4 regions of the Blautia sp. OF03-13 genome follow, and region 2 is predicted to be linked to each of the others. Evidence: predicted binding sites of a transcription regulator. Region 2 holds the regulator's gene; each other region holds the start of a gene.
What was found. Region 2 encodes HrcA, which represses chaperone genes, less so after heat shock. Its sites were predicted from a motif close to TGTTAGCACTCNNNNNNNNNGAGTGCTAACA; they were not measured.
Positions count from the first base shown of each region.

Region 1 (4,217 bases), on a different contig from region 2:
TTTGCAATGTTTTTCCACAGGCTCCAGCAGCCGCTCGTGCGGACCTCTGCATCACCGTTCGGTGCATGGTTCTGATCGCCGTAGATCGTGCCTTCGGTGCAGCTTCCGTTGGTAACGAAGACGAGGTCATTCTCGGTGAGAACGATGCCTTTCTCGACGCCGTTTACCTTGCACTCAATGGCTTTTGCTACTTTCTTTCCATCGTTGATTTCAAAGATAACGTTGGTTACTTCGGTATTGAACTGGAAGTCTACGCCGGCATCCTCGAGGTATTTCTTCATCGGAAGAATCAGGGATTCATACTGGTTGTACTTCGTGAATTTCAGTGCGGAGAAGTCCGGCAGTCCGCCGATGTGATGAATGAACCGCTGGAAGTACAGCTTCATCTCCAGTGCACTGTGCCAGTTTTCGAATGCGAACATCGTTCTCCAGTACAGCCAGAAGGTGGAATTGAAGACTTCATCATCGAAAACATCCTCGATCGTCTTGTCGTACAGATCCTCGTCTCTTGTCATGAAGAGTTTCATGATCTCCATGCAGCCTTTCTGGCTCAGGTTGAACTTTCCGTCGGTATGGGCATCCTCGCCGCGGTTCTTCGTTGCACGGCACAGGGAGTAGTTCGGGTCTTTTTTGTTCAGCCAGTAATACTCATCAAGAACGGATACACCAGGTGTCTCAATTGACGGGATGCTGTGGAACAGATCCCACAGGCACTCGAAGTGGTTTTCCATCTCACGGCCGCCTCTCATGATGTAGCCGCGGGTCGGATCGTAGATACCGTCGCAGGCACCGCCGGCGATGTCCATGGCTTCCAGAATGTGGATGTGATCGCCTTTCATCTGGCCGTCTCTTACAAGGAAGCACGCTGCTGCGAGGGCTGCGAGGCCGCTTCCTACGAGGTATGCGCTCTTCTCATCGACGCCTTCCGGTTTTTCCGGTCTTGCGAAGGCTTCGTAGTTTCCGTTGGTGTAATAAATGCCTTTGCTGTTTTTCTTATCTTTTCCGCGCTCGGTGTTGCGGTAATCATTCTTTGGTTCTGATGTTACAGTGGTTGTCTCCGCTGCTTTTTTTGCTTCACTCTTGTTTTTTGCCTGCAGCACTGCTGCTCCAGCTCCGATGACTGCTGCTGATGCGATTCCGAATTTTAATCCTTTTTTTGACATAGACGTTCATCCTTTCTTTTCTAAATACGACTGCCGGAATGTTTTTTCGAATTTCCGGTTTGTATAGGTTATGCTGCTTTCTTTGTTTTACAAGTTTCTATTTGTGTTGCCATTGTCTGTTGACAATTTGAATCTTACTTCATTTTTCCCCGCTTTTCCATTTACAAAACAGGGCGGATGATTAAATTTTTATCATCCGCCCTGTTTTGTAAAGTGTAACTATATTTTATTTCTTTTTTCAAAATTTCGGATGGAATTGACGACATTTCCTTCCATCGTGCGGTGCATTTTTTCCGCAATCATATGGTAATCCACTTTCATTCCGTCTTTGATCCAGTCGAGCATGACACCGGTAAAGCTATACTTATAGAAATCTGCGATAAAACTCTGATCCGCCTCGGAGATGCCGGTTCCCTTTGCTTTTTCCTGTACGACACCGTACAGCAGATCGTGCGTCAGATGAAAGAGATATGTTTCGATCTGCTCCCGGCTTACAGAGTGATAGACATTCATAATAAATGGTTTATTCTCGAGCACTGCCTCAAAAATCTGCTGCAGGCCTTCCTGCCATGTCTCATACGTTTTCTTCCCCTGCAGCGCCTGCGTCGCATCCTCCAGGCACGACCATTCGACAAGATCGTAGATATCCTTAAAATGATAATAAAACGCCATCCGGCTGATGCCGCAGTCTGTCGTCAGATCGTTGATCGTAATTTTGTCCAGCGGCTTTTTCAAAAGCAGCTTTTTTAATGACGCTTCCAGCGCCGCCTTTGTCGCATTTGTCATGTATTTCCTCCATTTTTCTTTTATGTACCCTCGGAATCTTTCTGTTCGAAACGCTTCTATGCTTTTTCATTGTAGCATATCCATTCTCCAGAAACAACTGCGCAGCCCTTCTGATCAGACTTTACAAAAAGTTTAGAAAGTACCGTAATACCAGTAAATTCAATACTTTCCGTTGTTCTGTTAGCACTCTTTTTTCTCGAGTGCTAATTTTCCCTTGACTTTTCCCTGTGCCAGTATTACTATAACTATCAGAGCAGTAAAAAAGCTGCAGACATCTAAAAAAGCATGATATCCCCGCTTTGCTGGATCAAAATATTTTTATAAGAAAAGGAGTGTGTTTCTCATGAGTGCGAAACATGGAAATCTTTCAATCAACAGCGACAATATTTTCCCGATTATCAAAAAATGGATGTATTCCGACCACGATATCTTCGTCCGTGAGCTCGTTTCCAACGGCTGCGATGCCATCACCAAACTGAAAAAGCTGGACGGCATGGGCGAATATACTCTGCCGGATGACTACAAAGCAGCCATTCAGGTGATTGTAAACCCGGATGAGAAAACCTTAAAATTCATCGATAACGGTATCGGTATGACCGCAGACGAAGTCGAAGAATATATTACCCAGATCGCCTTCTCCGGCGCTACCGAATTTCTGGAGAAATACAAAGACAAAACGAATTCAGATCAGATGATCGGCCACTTCGGTCTTGGTTTCTACTCTGCTTTCATGGTAGCAGATGAAGTTCACATCGATTCTCTTTCCTATAAAGAAGGATCCACCCCGGTACACTGGACCTGTGACGGAAGCACCGAGTACGATATGTCCGAGGGCAGCAAGACAACTGTTGGTACCGAAATCACTCTGTTCCTGAACGAGGACTGCCTGGAATTCGCAAACGAATACCGTGTCCGCGAAGTTCTGGAAAAATACTGCTCCTTCATGCCGGTTGAAATTTTCCTGTCCAAAGCAAATGCGCCGCAGGAATACGAGACCATCGATGAAAGCGAATTAAAAGATGACGACGTTGTCGTAGAGCACATCCACGAGGACGCAAAATACGAAGAGAAAGAAAAAGAAGACGGAACGAAAGAGCAGGTTGAAGTTTCCCCGGCCAAAGAGAAAGTAAAAATCAACAAACGCCCGGTTTCCATCAGTGATATCCACCCGCTGTGGACCAAACATCCAAACGAGTGCAGCGATGAGGATTATAAAGAATTCTACCGCAAAGTCTTCAACGACTACCGCGAGCCGCTGTTCTGGATCCACCTGAACATGGACTATCCGTTCAACCTCAAAGGTATCCTCTACTTCCCGCGTATCAACACCGAGTACGATTCCATCGAGGGAACCATCAAGCTGTACAACAACCAGGTATTTATTGCCGACAACATCAAAGAAGTCATTCCGGAATACCTGATGCTCTTAAAAGGCGTCATCGACTGCCCGGATCTGCCGCTGAACGTATCCCGAAGCGCACTGCAGAACGATGGATTTGTCAAGAAGATCTCCGAGTACATCTCCAAGAAATTCGCTGACAAGCTCTCCGGCATGTGCAAAACCGACCGTGAGAATTACGAGAAATACTGGGATGATATCAACCCATTCATCAAATACGGATGCATCAAGGACGAGAAATTCTCCAAGAAGATGATGGACTATATTCTGTTCAAGAACATCGACGGAAAATATCTGACTCTTGAGGACTGCATCAACGAGAATAAGAAAGAAGAAGCTCCTGCAGAGAACACCGAGGAGAAGGCTGAAACTACGGAGAATACCGAAAATACGGAAAACGCTGACGAGAAGAAAGAGCCGGAAAAAACGACTGTTTACTACGTCACCGACGAAGTTCAGCAGAGCCAGTACATCAACATGTTCCGCAGCCAGGGCATGGATGCTGTCATCCTGAAACACAACATCGACTCCGCTTTCATCACCCATGCAGAGCGTTACAACGAGCATGTAACCTTCCAGCGCATCGATGCAGATCTGACCAACGATATGAAAGACGAGTCCGGTGAGGATCTGACCGACGCTACAAATACTCTGACCGATCTCTTCCGCAAAGTCCTCGACAAGAAAGATCTGACCGTCAAAGTTGAGAACCTGAAAGACGAAAATGTATCCTCCATGGTAACGCTTTCCGAGGAGAGCCGCCGGATGCAGGATATGATGAAGATGTATGGCATGACCGGCATGGATCCGTCCATGTTCGGCGGACAGGAAACCCTGATCCTGAATGCAAAACATCCGCTCGTTCAGTA
Region 1 is NZ_QTVR01000005.1:150,280-154,496, forward strand. It holds gene DXA55_RS05495 (oleate hydratase) at 1-1,163, opposite strand, end outside; gene DXA55_RS05500 (TetR-like C-terminal domain-containing protein) at 1,383-1,949, opposite strand; gene htpG (molecular chaperone HtpG) at 2,293-4,217, shown strand, end outside.
Region 1: the regulator HrcA is predicted to act here: its motif matches at 2,128-2,158, upstream of htpG (molecular chaperone HtpG).

Region 2 (4,217 bases):
GCAGTGATGAACGGCAGGTTGATGTTGGTTGTAGTTGCGCTGGAAAGCTCTTTCTTTGCTTTCTCTGCTGCTTCTCTGATTCTCTGCAGAGCCATTTTATCATTGGAAAGATCTACGCCTTCCTGTTTCTTGAACTCAGCAAGGATATAATCTGTTACTTTCTGGTCGAAGTCATCGCCGCCAAGACGGTTGTTTCCTGCTGTGGAAAGAACTTCGATAACACCGTCACCGATTTCGATGATGGAAACATCGAAGGTACCGCCTCCAAGGTCGTATACCATGATCTTCTGCTCTTTCTCGTTATCCAGTCCGTATGCCAGAGCTGCTGCGGTAGGCTCGTTGATGATACGTTTTACATCAAGACCTGCGATTTTACCGGCATCTTTGGTTGCCTGACGCTGTGCGTCATTAAAGTAAGCCGGAACTGTGATAACTGCTTCTGTTACTTTCTCACCAAGGTAGTTCTCTGCATCACCTTTCAGTTTCTGAAGGATCATAGCGGAGATCTCCTGCGGAGAGTATTTCTTTCCTTCGATGTCTACTTTATAATCAGTACCCATCTCACGTTTGATGGAACGGATGGTTCTGTCTGCGTTTGTTACAGCCTGACGTTTTGCCGGCTCGCCGACCAGACGGTCACCTGTTTTTGTGAATGCTACGATAGATGGAGTTGTTCTTTCACCCTCTGCGTTTGCGATAACGGTTGGTTTTCCACCTTCCATAACGGCTACACAGCTGTTTGTTGTTCCTAAGTCAATACCAATAATTTTGCCCATTGTTGTTTCCTCCTCAATGAATTATGCTAAAAAATGGTTTAATTTCTATTTATTTATCTTCAAGCTTAGTTAGCCACCTTGACCATACTGTGACGGACTACGGAACCTTTGTACATGTAGCCCTTCAGGAACTCTTCTACGACGATGTTCTCGCCGGCTTCCTCATCCTCCACATGCATCACTGCGTTGTGCAGGTTCGGATCGAATTCCTTTCCAACGGCCTCGATCACGGTTACACCGAGTTCATCGAGTGCTGTGGTAAACTGTTTGTATACTTTATTCATGCCGTCTGCGAACGGATCTTCCTCCGGGTTTTCCACCGTTGCAAGTCCGCGCTCGAAGCTGTCAACAACCGGAAGAATCTTCTCGATGATGTCTTTTGCTCCAATGGCATACATATTTGTTTTTTCTTTTTCGGTGCGTTTGCGGAAGTTATCGAACTCTGCCATCTGACGGGTCAGGCGGTCAGTCAGCTCTTCGATTTTCTCATCTTTTTTATCTTTTTTCTTTTTGAAGAACTTTCGTTCTTTGCCATCCTCAGCAGTTTCTTCTGCAGCTTCCGCTTCTTTTGCCTCTGCTGCTTTCTTTGCTTCTTCCTGCTCCGCAGCCGGTTCGGTTTCCGGCAGATCGGTCTCTGCTCCGGTTTCTTTTTCCATCTCGCGTGTAGGTTCTTCCATGGTTTCCTCTTTCTTTCTATTTTCTTCGCTCACTGATCATTCCACCTTTCTACTCACCTGTGTCCGGCTTTTTGAAGACGGCGTCCAGTTGAACTTTTAATGTTTTCAGGTTATCTACCACATTTTCGTAATCCATCCGCTTTGGTCCCACGATACCGATTGTTCCGCGCATACCGTTTCCCATATCGTATGTGGTGGTGACCACGCTGCAGTCCCGTAAGGGTTCCATCGAAGATTCATTTCCGATGTATACCTGAATACCGGTATTTTCCTCTCCGTCCTGCTCCTCGGCAGCTCCTTTGATCATATCGACCAGTTTCTGCCGTTCCTCGAATGTGGAGATCAGCTGGCTGGCTTTGCTGCTGTCGGAAAGCTCAGGGTACTTGAAAATGTTGGTTGCGCCGCTGGTGTACACCGGCACATCTTCTTCGCTGACTGCGATGGCTTCCGCTACGGTATCGACCACTTTGCTGATGATGCCGGAGTGGATGCCTGCCTGCTCTTTCATCTTCTTGATCATGCCAAGATTGATTTCTTCAATGGTCAGGCCATTGAGTTGTGTGTTCAGAAGCAGGTTCAGCTTTAATATCTGTTCATCGTTGATGGTCTCGTCGAGGTCGATCATCTGGTTTTTCACCAGGTTGCCTTCTACGACGATGACGGCCAGGAGCTGCTCTTCATTGACTTTTGAGAGCTGGATGAATTTCACTTTATTTCTGTGATATTCCGGTCCTGTAATCAACGTTGCATAGTTGGTAGATGAAGCGAGGACTTTGACAACCTGCTGCAGAACTTTTTCCATTCGGTCTGTTTTTTCAATGACCATGTTTTTGATGTCTGCAACTTCCTGTTCTTTTTCCCGCATCAGCTCATCTACATAGAGGCGGTAGCCTTTATCGGAAGGAATGCGTCCTGCGGAAGTGTGGGGCTGTAAGATGTAACCCATCTCTTCCAGATCGGACATTTCATTCCGGATTGTGGCGGAGCTTAAATTCAAATCCGTGTATTTGGAAATCGTTCTTGAGCCGACCGGCTCGCCCGTTTCCAGATACGTCTGGATGATCGCTTTTAATATTTTTCTTTTTCTTTCATCCAATTCTGTATCCACTAAGATAAGCTCCTTCCTGTTGTATAGTCCTGTTAGCACTCGTTTTAGTGGAGTGCTAACATCTATGCTCTTAAGATAGCACTCTGCCTTTTGTTTGTCAACACCTTTTCCCGGTTTTTCTATGAAGAAATTGTGAAAAAAGTATAAACCGTTTTCTTTCTGAAAAGGAATCTGACTTTTCTTTTTTATTGCATTCTACTGTTTCAAAGGCGCTATAGCCGTATGGTAGGATTCTGCCATTTTGATACGACCATTTAGTAGCATTTTTTTCAGAGGTGATGAATCATGAAATATCAGAGACTGGAGGATCTGCGCACGGACCACGATCTGACGATCCGCCAGGTTGCCGACTATCTCGGCTGCAACCGCGATGTGTATACCCGATATGAAAAAGGCGTCCGGCAGCTGCCGATCTCCATTGCCATCCGTCTGGCGGAGCTGTATCAGGTCAGTCTGGATTATCTGGTCGGCATCAGCGATGAGAAGCGGCCGTATGGATCCTGACTTTCCGGTGTCTCCGCCGCAGCAAAAGCAGGAGGACAGTTTTTCTTTTCCCTGTCCTCCCTGTTTTGCTTTTTCGTTTACAGATTCTGCAGATATTCCATCATCCGCGTTTCGCTGAGTTTCCATCCGTCCGGCTCCCCGCAGAGATACAGCGTAAAATGCCCGCACGGGACTCCGTTTTCCAGGTGGATGCCGGTATACAGTTCTACAATGAGGAGTTCTTCTGCTTTTTCTTCATATATATTAGTGATCTGATAGATGCGCTCTCCCTTTTCGTCCACCGGCCATTCTTTCTTCAGCACATCCCTCAGACGGCTCTCCTGCCCCTGCGCTTCGCATTCTTCCTCCCGGCTGATCATTTTTTCAAACGCTTCCGGCGTCTCCATCCGTTCCACTATATTCTGGACAAAATCTTCTATTTCTATTCTTTCTGCTTTTCCCATTCGTTCCCCCATTTCTGCCGTACATATTTTTCTGTTTTCTGCACAGGCTGTCTTCACCCGCCGTTTCTCTCTCCCGCCCCATTCTTCAATTTGCGACCATATGATCTGATTTAACTTTGTCCATCCAACCGTTTGGTAGTATGGGTTTGAATCTGAAAGGATGGTACAACGTATGAAATACCAGAGAATTGAAGATATGCGGATCGATCAGGATCTCACCATCAAAGAGATTTCTGCCCTGCTCGAATGCAACCGCGACGTCTATTCCCGCTACGAAAAAGGAATCCGCGACATCCCGATCGACTATGTGATCCGGCTTGCACGGTTCTATGACTGCTCGGTCGACTATCTGCTGAGTGTCTCCAGTAAAAAGAGAAAATTCGGCGATTAATTTTTTTATTGTTGTCTTTTTTATTTTTGTGTTTTGCGTTTTGATACGACCGTTTGGTCGTATTTTATATTATAATGGTATTCTTATTTTGCGTCAATTCTGAACAAGAAGGAAGCAAAATCGGACGCAAAAAAAGCGTGCCGGAAAGTTTTCTGTCGCTTTTCCGGCACGCTTTTTTTCATGCTCTTTTCTTCTTTTTTATTTCTGATTTTTTATTCTTCCATGTCATCCAGGCTCTTCTTCAGTGTGATCATTTTGTCACGCAGCTCGGCGGCCATTTCGAAGTTGAGTTCGGCGGCAGCGGCTTTCATCTGTTTC
Region 2 is NZ_QTVR01000003.1:165,552-169,768, reverse strand. It holds gene dnaK (molecular chaperone DnaK) at 1-776, opposite strand, end outside; gene grpE (nucleotide exchange factor GrpE) at 842-1,453, opposite strand; gene hrcA (heat-inducible transcriptional repressor HrcA) at 1,503-2,561, opposite strand; gene DXA55_RS03405 (helix-turn-helix domain-containing protein) at 2,847-3,065, shown strand; gene DXA55_RS03400 (hypothetical protein) at 3,143-3,508, opposite strand; gene DXA55_RS03395 (helix-turn-helix domain-containing protein) at 3,681-3,899, shown strand; gene uvrB (excinuclease ABC subunit UvrB) at 4,112-4,217, opposite strand, start outside.

Region 3 (4,217 bases), on a different contig from region 2:
AAAGGAAACGTATGAAAATATTGATCGTATCCGGCTTTTTGGGCGCGGGAAAAACAACATTTATCAAACGGCTGGCCAGGAACGTCGATCAGCGGTTTGCCATACTGGAAAATGAATATGGAGCCGCAGGAATCGACGGCGCACGTCTTGGCCAGAACCGGCAGGGAACGCAGAAAAATGTATGGGAAATGACAGAGCAGTGCATCTGCTGCATCGGGAAAAAGGATTTTGCAGCATCCGTGCTGACCATTGCCAATGTGGTAGACCCGGAATACCTGATCGTAGAACCGACAGGCGTCGGAAGTCTCGCCCGGATTATAGAAAATCTGCGTCAGATCGAGTACGAGAGAATTCAGCTTCTCTCGCCGGTCACTATTGTGGATGTTTACAGTTACCGCCGCTATATGGCGGAATATCCCGAGCTGTATCAGGATCAGATCCGAAGCGCGGATACGATCATTGTTTCCAAAACAGAAGCATGCCAGGCGGAAGAAAAACAGCGCATCCAGAAATTTCTGCAGGAAATTAACTCGCAGGCAAAAATCATCACGGATTATGCATCCACGATGACACGGGAAGATTACCAGAGCTTGCTGCTGGGCAGCCGGTATGAGAAAAAAGTACAGGATACGCAGAGCGGCGAAAAGATGCCGGAGACCTTCTCCTTCGAAAATATCCGAATGGAGGCACCGGAAACCCTGTGGTGTTTTCTGGAACAGATCATTCGCGGAGCGTTTGGAAATATCATCCGTGCAAAAGGACAGTTCGCAGCCGGAGACCAGTTTCTCCAATTTGATGTCGCCGATCACCGCTACAGCATCACCGGCACAGAACAGAAAAACGCCGGCCAGGCTGTGTTTATCGGAAACGATATGAACGAAGATGCGATCCGGCAGTATTTTAAGAAATGCGCCGGAAACCAGAAAATGAAATATGCTGCCCGTCATGTATCATAAAGTAAATAGGAAAAAGAGATTGCGGAGTCCTGCCAAAACAGGGTTTCGCAATTTTGGTTTTTACAGAAAGATTCAACTGAAAAACGAAGGATAGGCAAAAACGAAAAATTACGCTAAAATAAACATACAAGTATTCCAAATAAAACAAAAGAAAAATCAGGGGGGATCTGATATGGAGGAACAGAAAAGAAGACGGGAAAGAAAATCAGCGGCATACTGGTTGAGCAAAAGCTCGATTTTATATCCGATCTGTATCTTGTATGTGATGTATGTGAAACAGGTTGAGGTATATATTACAGAATGTTCCGTCCATATTTCGTCGGGGACAATGCTTTTTGCCTATGCGCTGTGCCTGATTTTGTGGCTGGCCTCACCCATTCGAAGCTACTGCGCAGATGGAACTGCAAATGAAGTTTTATTCTATGCATTTCCGCCGAGCATACTGATGCTGTTTTTATTTGCCCAATATTCACTGAAAATTGTGTTGTTTCTTGCAGTGCTGGATGGGATATTTCTTGTTACGGTTTTAAGAGATTTACATAGAAAAAAACGAAAATATTCTCCGAAAAAATTCTGGAGATTAAAAAGAAGTGACTTAAACGCATTTCTGTTTGTTTCAGTATGCGTGAGTATGGTACCGACTTGTATGATGATATATTGGAAGCTTGAGTCTCCGTCCGGAGTGGCAGAACTTTACGAACGAAAAAAGGACTATAATCTCGTCCAGAATCAGGAGAACATTTTTCAGGAAAATAAAGAATTTCTGCTGAGCTTAAAGGAGAGCGAATGGAGGCAAAAAACACTGGAAGAAAGAACAATTGCAGCGCAGAAGATGGTACGGCTTGAAACAGAACGACTTGGAATTCCCGAAATTCCGCTGTATGTGAAAGAGACAGGATCATCGAATTGCGTTGCATTATATAATAATGAAGAGAACGAAATATGGTATGCTCCAGAGCATTTAACATCTCAGACAGCAGAAGAATTTTTTACGGGAATTTGCGAAGAATGTTATCATGGAATGGAGTATTATCTGCTGGAGCGAATGGACTGGAATTCGGAAATGGCGAATACTGCTTATTTTGAAGAAATGAGGAAGTGGAAACTAAATGATAATCGCTACATATCTGGACGCGACGAGGGCGATTCGTTTGAAGCATATCAATCACAGCCGCTGGAAGCATCTGCCAAAAAGTATGCCAGTTCCGAAACAGAGGCACTGATTCATTTTATTGCTGTGTACGGCGATGAATAAAAATCTTTTAGGGGGGGAGGGAGAAAAGGAGCGTCGGGAAAAAATAAAAATTAGCACTCTCCTCTTGACAGTGCTAACAACTAGTGTTATAGTACGACTAGAACAAAGAAAGAAAAGAAAATTCACATCAACGCTCTTTTTGTTCGGAGCGAATGTTAGCACCCAAATAGATAAGGAGGAAGCCGATTATGAATATTAGTAAATTCACACAAAAATCGCTGCAGGCTGTACAGGACCTGGAAAAGACCGCATACGATTTCGGCAACCAGGAAATAGAGCAGGAGCATCTGTTGTATAACCTCCTGCATCAGGACGACAGCCTGATTCTGAAAATGATCGAAAAGATGGAAATCAACAAAGATCATTTTCTGAACCGTGTCGAGACGGCGCTGAACGACCGCGTCAAAGTATCCGGCGGTCAGCCGTATATCGGTCAGTATCTGAATAAAGCATTGATAAATGCTGAGGATGAGGCGAAAGCCATGGGAGACGAGTATGTTTCCGTAGAACACCTCTTCCTGGCAATGCTGAAAAACCCAAGCTCGTCCATGAAAAAACTGTTTCAGGAGTACGGCATCACAAGAGAACGTTTCCTGCAGGCATTAAGCACCGTGCGCGGAAACCAGAGAGTTACCACCGACAACCCGGAGGCAACATACGACACCCTGGAAAAATATGGCCAGGATATCGTAGAAAAAGCCAGAAACCAGAAAATGGACCCGGTTATCGGCCGTGATACCGAAATTCGGAACGTTGTCCGTATCCTGTCCCGTAAGACAAAAAACAATCCGGTTCTGATCGGTGAGCCTGGTGTTGGTAAAACCGCAGTCGTAGAAGGCCTGGCCCAGCGAATCGCCAACGGCGATGTACCGGAGAGCCTGAAAGATAAAACCATTTTCTCTCTCGATATGGGAGCCCTGGTAGCCGGAGCAAAATACCGCGGCGAATTCGAGGAGCGTCTGAAAGCCGTTCTGGAGGAAGTCAGAAAGAGCGACGGAAAAATCATTCTGTTCATCGATGAGCTGCACCTGATCGTCGGCGCCGGAAAGACCGACGGCGCGATGGATGCCGGAAACATGCTGAAACCTATGCTGGCACGAGGCGAACTGCACTGCATCGGTGCCACAACGCTGGATGAGTACCGCCAGTACATCGAAAAAGATGCCGCCCTGGAGCGCCGTTTCCAGCCGGTTCAGGTTGATGAGCCGACCGTAGAGGATACGATTTCCATCCTGCGTGGCTTAAAAGAGCGCTACGAAGTTTACCACGGCGTAAAAATCACCGACGGTGCCCTCGTTGCAGCCGCAACCCTTTCGAACCGTTACATCAGCGACCGTTTCCTGCCGGATAAAGCAATCGACCTGGTCGACGAGGCATGCGCTCTGATCAAGACAGAACTGGATTCCATGCCGGCCGAGCTGGATGAGCAGCGCCGTAAGATTCTGCAGATGCAGATCGAGGAAGCCGCACTGAAAAAAGAGACCGACAATCTGAGCCGCGAGCGTCTGGAAACACTGCAGAAAGAGCTGGCTGAGTTAAAGGATACCTTCAATTCTGCAAAGGCACAGTGGGAAAATGAAAAGAGTTCCGTTGAGAAACTGTCCAAACTGCGTGAGCAGATCGAGGACATGAACCGCCAGATCCAGAAAGCAAAGAATGATTACGATCTGAACCGCGCCGCTGAACTGCAGTACGGTGAACTCCCGAAATTACAGCAGATGCTGGAAGCAGAAGAGAAAAAAGTTAAAAATGAAGATCTCTCCCTGGTACACGAGAGTGTAACGGATGAAGAGATTGCCAGAATTGTCTCCCGCTGGACTGGAATCCCGGTTGCAAAACTGACCGAAGGCGAGAGAACTAAGATCCTCGGCCTGGAAGATGAACTTCACACGAGAGTTATCGGCCAGAATGAGGCAGTCACCAAGGTTTCGGATGCGATCATCCGTTCTAAAGCCGGAATCAAGGATCCGACAAAACCGATCGGTTCGTTCCTGTTCCTTGGACCT
Region 3 is NZ_QTVR01000016.1:63,870-68,086, forward strand. It holds gene DXA55_RS12555 (CobW family GTP-binding protein) at 12-956, shown strand; gene DXA55_RS12560 (hypothetical protein) at 1,129-2,211, shown strand; gene clpB (ATP-dependent chaperone ClpB) at 2,400-4,217, shown strand, end outside.
Region 3: the regulator HrcA is predicted to act here: its motif matches at 2,260-2,290, upstream of clpB (ATP-dependent chaperone ClpB).

Region 4 (4,217 bases), on a different contig from region 2:
ATAATCGTCTTTGCTGTAGTTGTCGTACACGGCCTGTGAACAGATCAGAACATCCATGCTCTGTGCGGCAATCACGGCTGTGAATTTCATCAGCGTGTTGTAATCCGCGTTTTCCAGGTTTTCACCGAAGCTGTAGCTCGTATCGATGCTTACCTTTTCGTACTTATCTCCGGTTCCGAGCGCTTCTTTTAGGTCCTCCTCGATCGGACTTACATCCTGCAGTCCTGCGTAATCCACTACGGCAATGCTCACGAGGTCATAATACTTCGCATTTTCATGGATATTCACAATCGTGCCGATGATGAAGATAACAGCGATGATGCCGAAAATGACAGCCTTGTAGTATTCCCAGATATAGGCCAGTTTCTCTTTAAAATTCATTTTCGACAGCTTCTCTTTTTCGAGCTGCATCTTCTCCTTCCTTGTCATGTCGGATTCATAACGACTTGCCATGTGTGTTTCTTCTCCTTTGTTGTATTTCCCCCAACATCCTACAAATTAGTATAGCATAAAACGCCGGAAGCGTCCATATACGCCGCCCGGCGAAAGCATGAAAACTTTCTGAAATTTTTTGTAACGATTCAGAGCCATGCGAAATGGAAGAAAAACTTTCCACTAAAAAACCGGCCGGCAAAGACAGGACTTCGGAACCCATGTTCCGCTACGGTCTTTGCCAGCCGGTTTTCTTATTTTGTTTTACCAGACATTTTTATCCCGGAAATTACATCATTCCCATTCCGCCGTCTGCGCCTGCCGGCATAGCCGGAGCCGGCTCTTTGATGGTGGAAACTACGGACTCGGTGGTCAGCAGGGTTGCGGAAACGCTGGTAGCGTTCTGCAGTGCGCTTCTGGTAACCTTAACCGGATCAAGGATACCAGCCTGGATCATGTCTACATACTCTTCGTTGTATGCATCAAATCCAACACCTACTTTGGACTCTTTTACTTTGTTGATCACAACAGCGCCTTCCAGACCTGCGTTTGTTACGATGTGGAACAGAGGAGCCTCGAGTGCTTTCTGTACGATTCTTGCACCGATCTTCTCGTCGCCGTCCAGGCTGTCAATCAGCTCTGCAAGCTGTGTTGTTACATGAATGTATGCAGAACCGCCGCCTGCGATGATACCCTCTTCTACGGCTGCTCTCGTTGCATTTAAAGCATCCTCCATACGGAGTTTTTCTTCTTTCATCTCGGTCTCGGTTGCTGCACCTACACGGATAACAGCTACGCCGCCTGCCATTTTTGCCAGTCTCTCCTGCAGTTTCTCTTTATCGAACTCAGAAGTGGTCTCCTCGATCTGGGATCTGATCTGGCCGATTCTTGCTGCGATGGCATCTTTTGCGCCGGCACCGTCAACGATAACGGTGTTCTCTTTCTGAACTTTAACAGATTTTGCACGTCCGAGCATTTCCAGAGTAGCGTCTTTTAATTCCAGACCAACTTCCTCGGAGATCACCTGGCCGCCGGTCAGGATTGCGATATCCTCGAGCATTGCTTTTCTTCTGTCGCCGTATCCCGGTGCTTTGACAGCTACTACGTTGAAGGTTCCGCGCAGTTTGTTGATCACGAGTGTCTGGAGAGCCTCGCCCTCTACGTCCTCAGCGATGATCAGCAGTCTTGCGCCGCTCTGTACGATCTGCTCCAGCAGCGGAAGAACTTCCTGAATGTTGGACAGTTTCTTATCGGTAATCAGGATATATGGATTGTCGAGAACGGCTTCCATTTTCTCCATATCGGTGCACATGTAAGCGGAGATATATCCACGGTCGAACTGCATACCTTCTACCAGCTCCAGCTCGTTCTGCATGGTCTTGGACTCCTCGATGGTGATAACGCCGTCTTTGGAAACTTTTTCCATAGCGTCAGCTACCATCTGGCCTACTTCTTCGCTTCCGGAAGAAACAGCTGCAACTTTTGCAATCTGCTCTTTGCCTGCTACCGGCTGGCTCATCTCTGCAAGGATCTGAACAGCTTTATCGGTTGCTTTCTTCATTCCCTTACGAAGAACGATCGGGTTCGCACCTGCTGCCAGGTTTTTCATTCCTTCGTTTACCATAGCCTGTGCCAGAACGGTTGCGGTTGTGGTACCATCACCTGCTACGTCGTTGGTCTTTGCAGCAACTTCTTTGATGAGCTGTGCGCCCATGTTTTCAAAGCCGTCTGCCAGCTCGATCTCTTTTGCAATCGTAACACCATCGTTTGTGATGAGCGGAGCGCCGTACTGTTTGTCCAGAACAACGTTTCTTCCTTTCGGTCCAAGGGTTACACGTACGGTATCTGCAAGCTGGTTTACACCATTCTGAAGAGCGTTTCTTGCCTCTGCTCCATATTTAATCTCTTTTGCCATGATTGTCATGCCTCCTGATTTTTACTTGATTATTCTTTATTTTACAACTGCCAGAATGTCATCCTGTTTTACGATGATGTACTCTTCATCTTCCAGTTTGACGTTGGTTCCTGCATATTTGGAATAGATTACCTGATCTCCGACTGCAACTTCCATTTTTACTTCTTTGCCGTCTTCTACTTTTCCAGGTCCTACTGCGATAACCTCAGCCTGCTGCGGTTTCTCCTGTGCCTGTCCCGGAAGTACGATACCGGATTTTGTGGTTTCCTCTGCTTTTAACTCTTTTAATACAACTCTGTCACCTAAAGGTACTAACTTCATTTATGTTTCCTCCTTCAAGATTTCATTCAGTTTTATTTATTAGCACTCAGTTCATTCGAGTGCTACTTGATGGTTCTTACTATAGTGTTTTCCACCTCATTTCGCAAATGCATGAATTTTGTAATTCTCTTTTTTTCTCTCGTAATAACTCTTAATTTCTCTTATTTCCTCGTTTTTTCTTATTTTGGCAATTTTTTCATATTTTATACTCTCTTTAGAATCTAATTATAGTTTATTCCTAAAAACGGGAATGATACCATTTTTTTCCGCTCCCCGAATGCTTTTTGCACAAAAAGAAACGGCGCCATTCTTAAACGGCTCCGATTCTTTTCTACATTCCACTTTTTTATTTTTTCGCCTCGTCCGGATGGGCATCGCCCTTTCCTTTCAGGTTCTTTCTTGCTTTGATCTCGTCGAGTTCATCAAAGATATAATCATTTAATACCTTGATATACGTTCCCTTCATACCGCTGGAACGGGACTCGATGACGCCTGCGCTCTCGAATTTGCGGAGGGCATTTACGATGACGGATCTTGTGATGCCGACGCGGTCTGCAATTTTGCTTGCAACCAGAATGCCCTCATCCCCGTTCAGTTCATCAAAGATATGGATGATGGCTTCCAGTTCGGAGAAGGACAGCGTGTTGAATGCGGATTTAACCACCTGAACCTTGCGGTTTTCCTCCACATTTTCCTCGTTGACGGAACGCATCATTTCCAGTCCGACAACGGTTGTGCCGTACTCACTGACGATGATATCGTCGATATCGTACTGCGGGGTGCAGCGGTACATAAATACGGTACCAAGGCGTTCTCCGGCGATCTCGATCGGGCAGATAATTGCGGTGTAGCGCTCTACACCAGGCCGCTCAAAGCCGAGGGTCTGTAAATTGACGTTCTCTTTTGTGGAGAGTACGCCGAGGAGACGCTCGTTTAATGCGGCATCGACATAACCGCCCACCTTATCCTCGATCAGCTCCGTAATTTCTTCCACGCCCGGGCAAAGGCTGATGCCCAGCACTTTTCCTTTTTTACTGATCACCAGGATATTGGAACTTAACGTTTCCATCAGGACTTCACAGATATCGTTGAACACGACCTCGTGGAGTGATTGTTATGAAGCAGTTTGTTGATTTTTCTGGTTTTATCCAGCAGTTGTACGCTCATGTTCTTCTCCTTTCTTTATTTTCTGCATTTTTTGGCGTATCCGCCGAAAAAAATGCACACTGATGCCTTTTTCAGACAACCCTTAAAACTAAGCTCATTCTATCATGTAGTTTTCCGGAAATCAATATATTTTTCAGAAAACTATAAATTTTATAAAAATTCATGCTAAATTTTTTCGGATCTTCCTGTTTTTCCGCCGCGATAAGCAAAAAAACGGCCTGCACCAGTTTTTCACCAGTACAGACCGCTTTGTCATTCTCAGTCTTCGTCTTTCTTTTCGCGTGCTTCTACATAGCCGCACTGCTCGTCCGCGCAGACCAGCTTATTGCCTTTTTCCAGCATATAGCCGCCGCACTGCGGGCATTTCTTGGCAGACGGTTTC
Region 4 is NZ_QTVR01000008.1:43,985-48,201, reverse strand. It holds gene DXA55_RS07720 (hypothetical protein) at 1-453, opposite strand, end outside; gene groL (chaperonin GroEL) at 722-2,347, opposite strand; gene groES (co-chaperone GroES) at 2,384-2,668, opposite strand; partial or broken gene codY (GTP-sensing pleiotropic transcriptional regulator CodY) at 3,015-3,835, opposite strand; gene topA (type I DNA topoisomerase) at 4,094-4,217, opposite strand, start outside.
Region 4: the regulator HrcA is predicted to act here: its motif matches at 2,706-2,736, upstream of groES (co-chaperone GroES).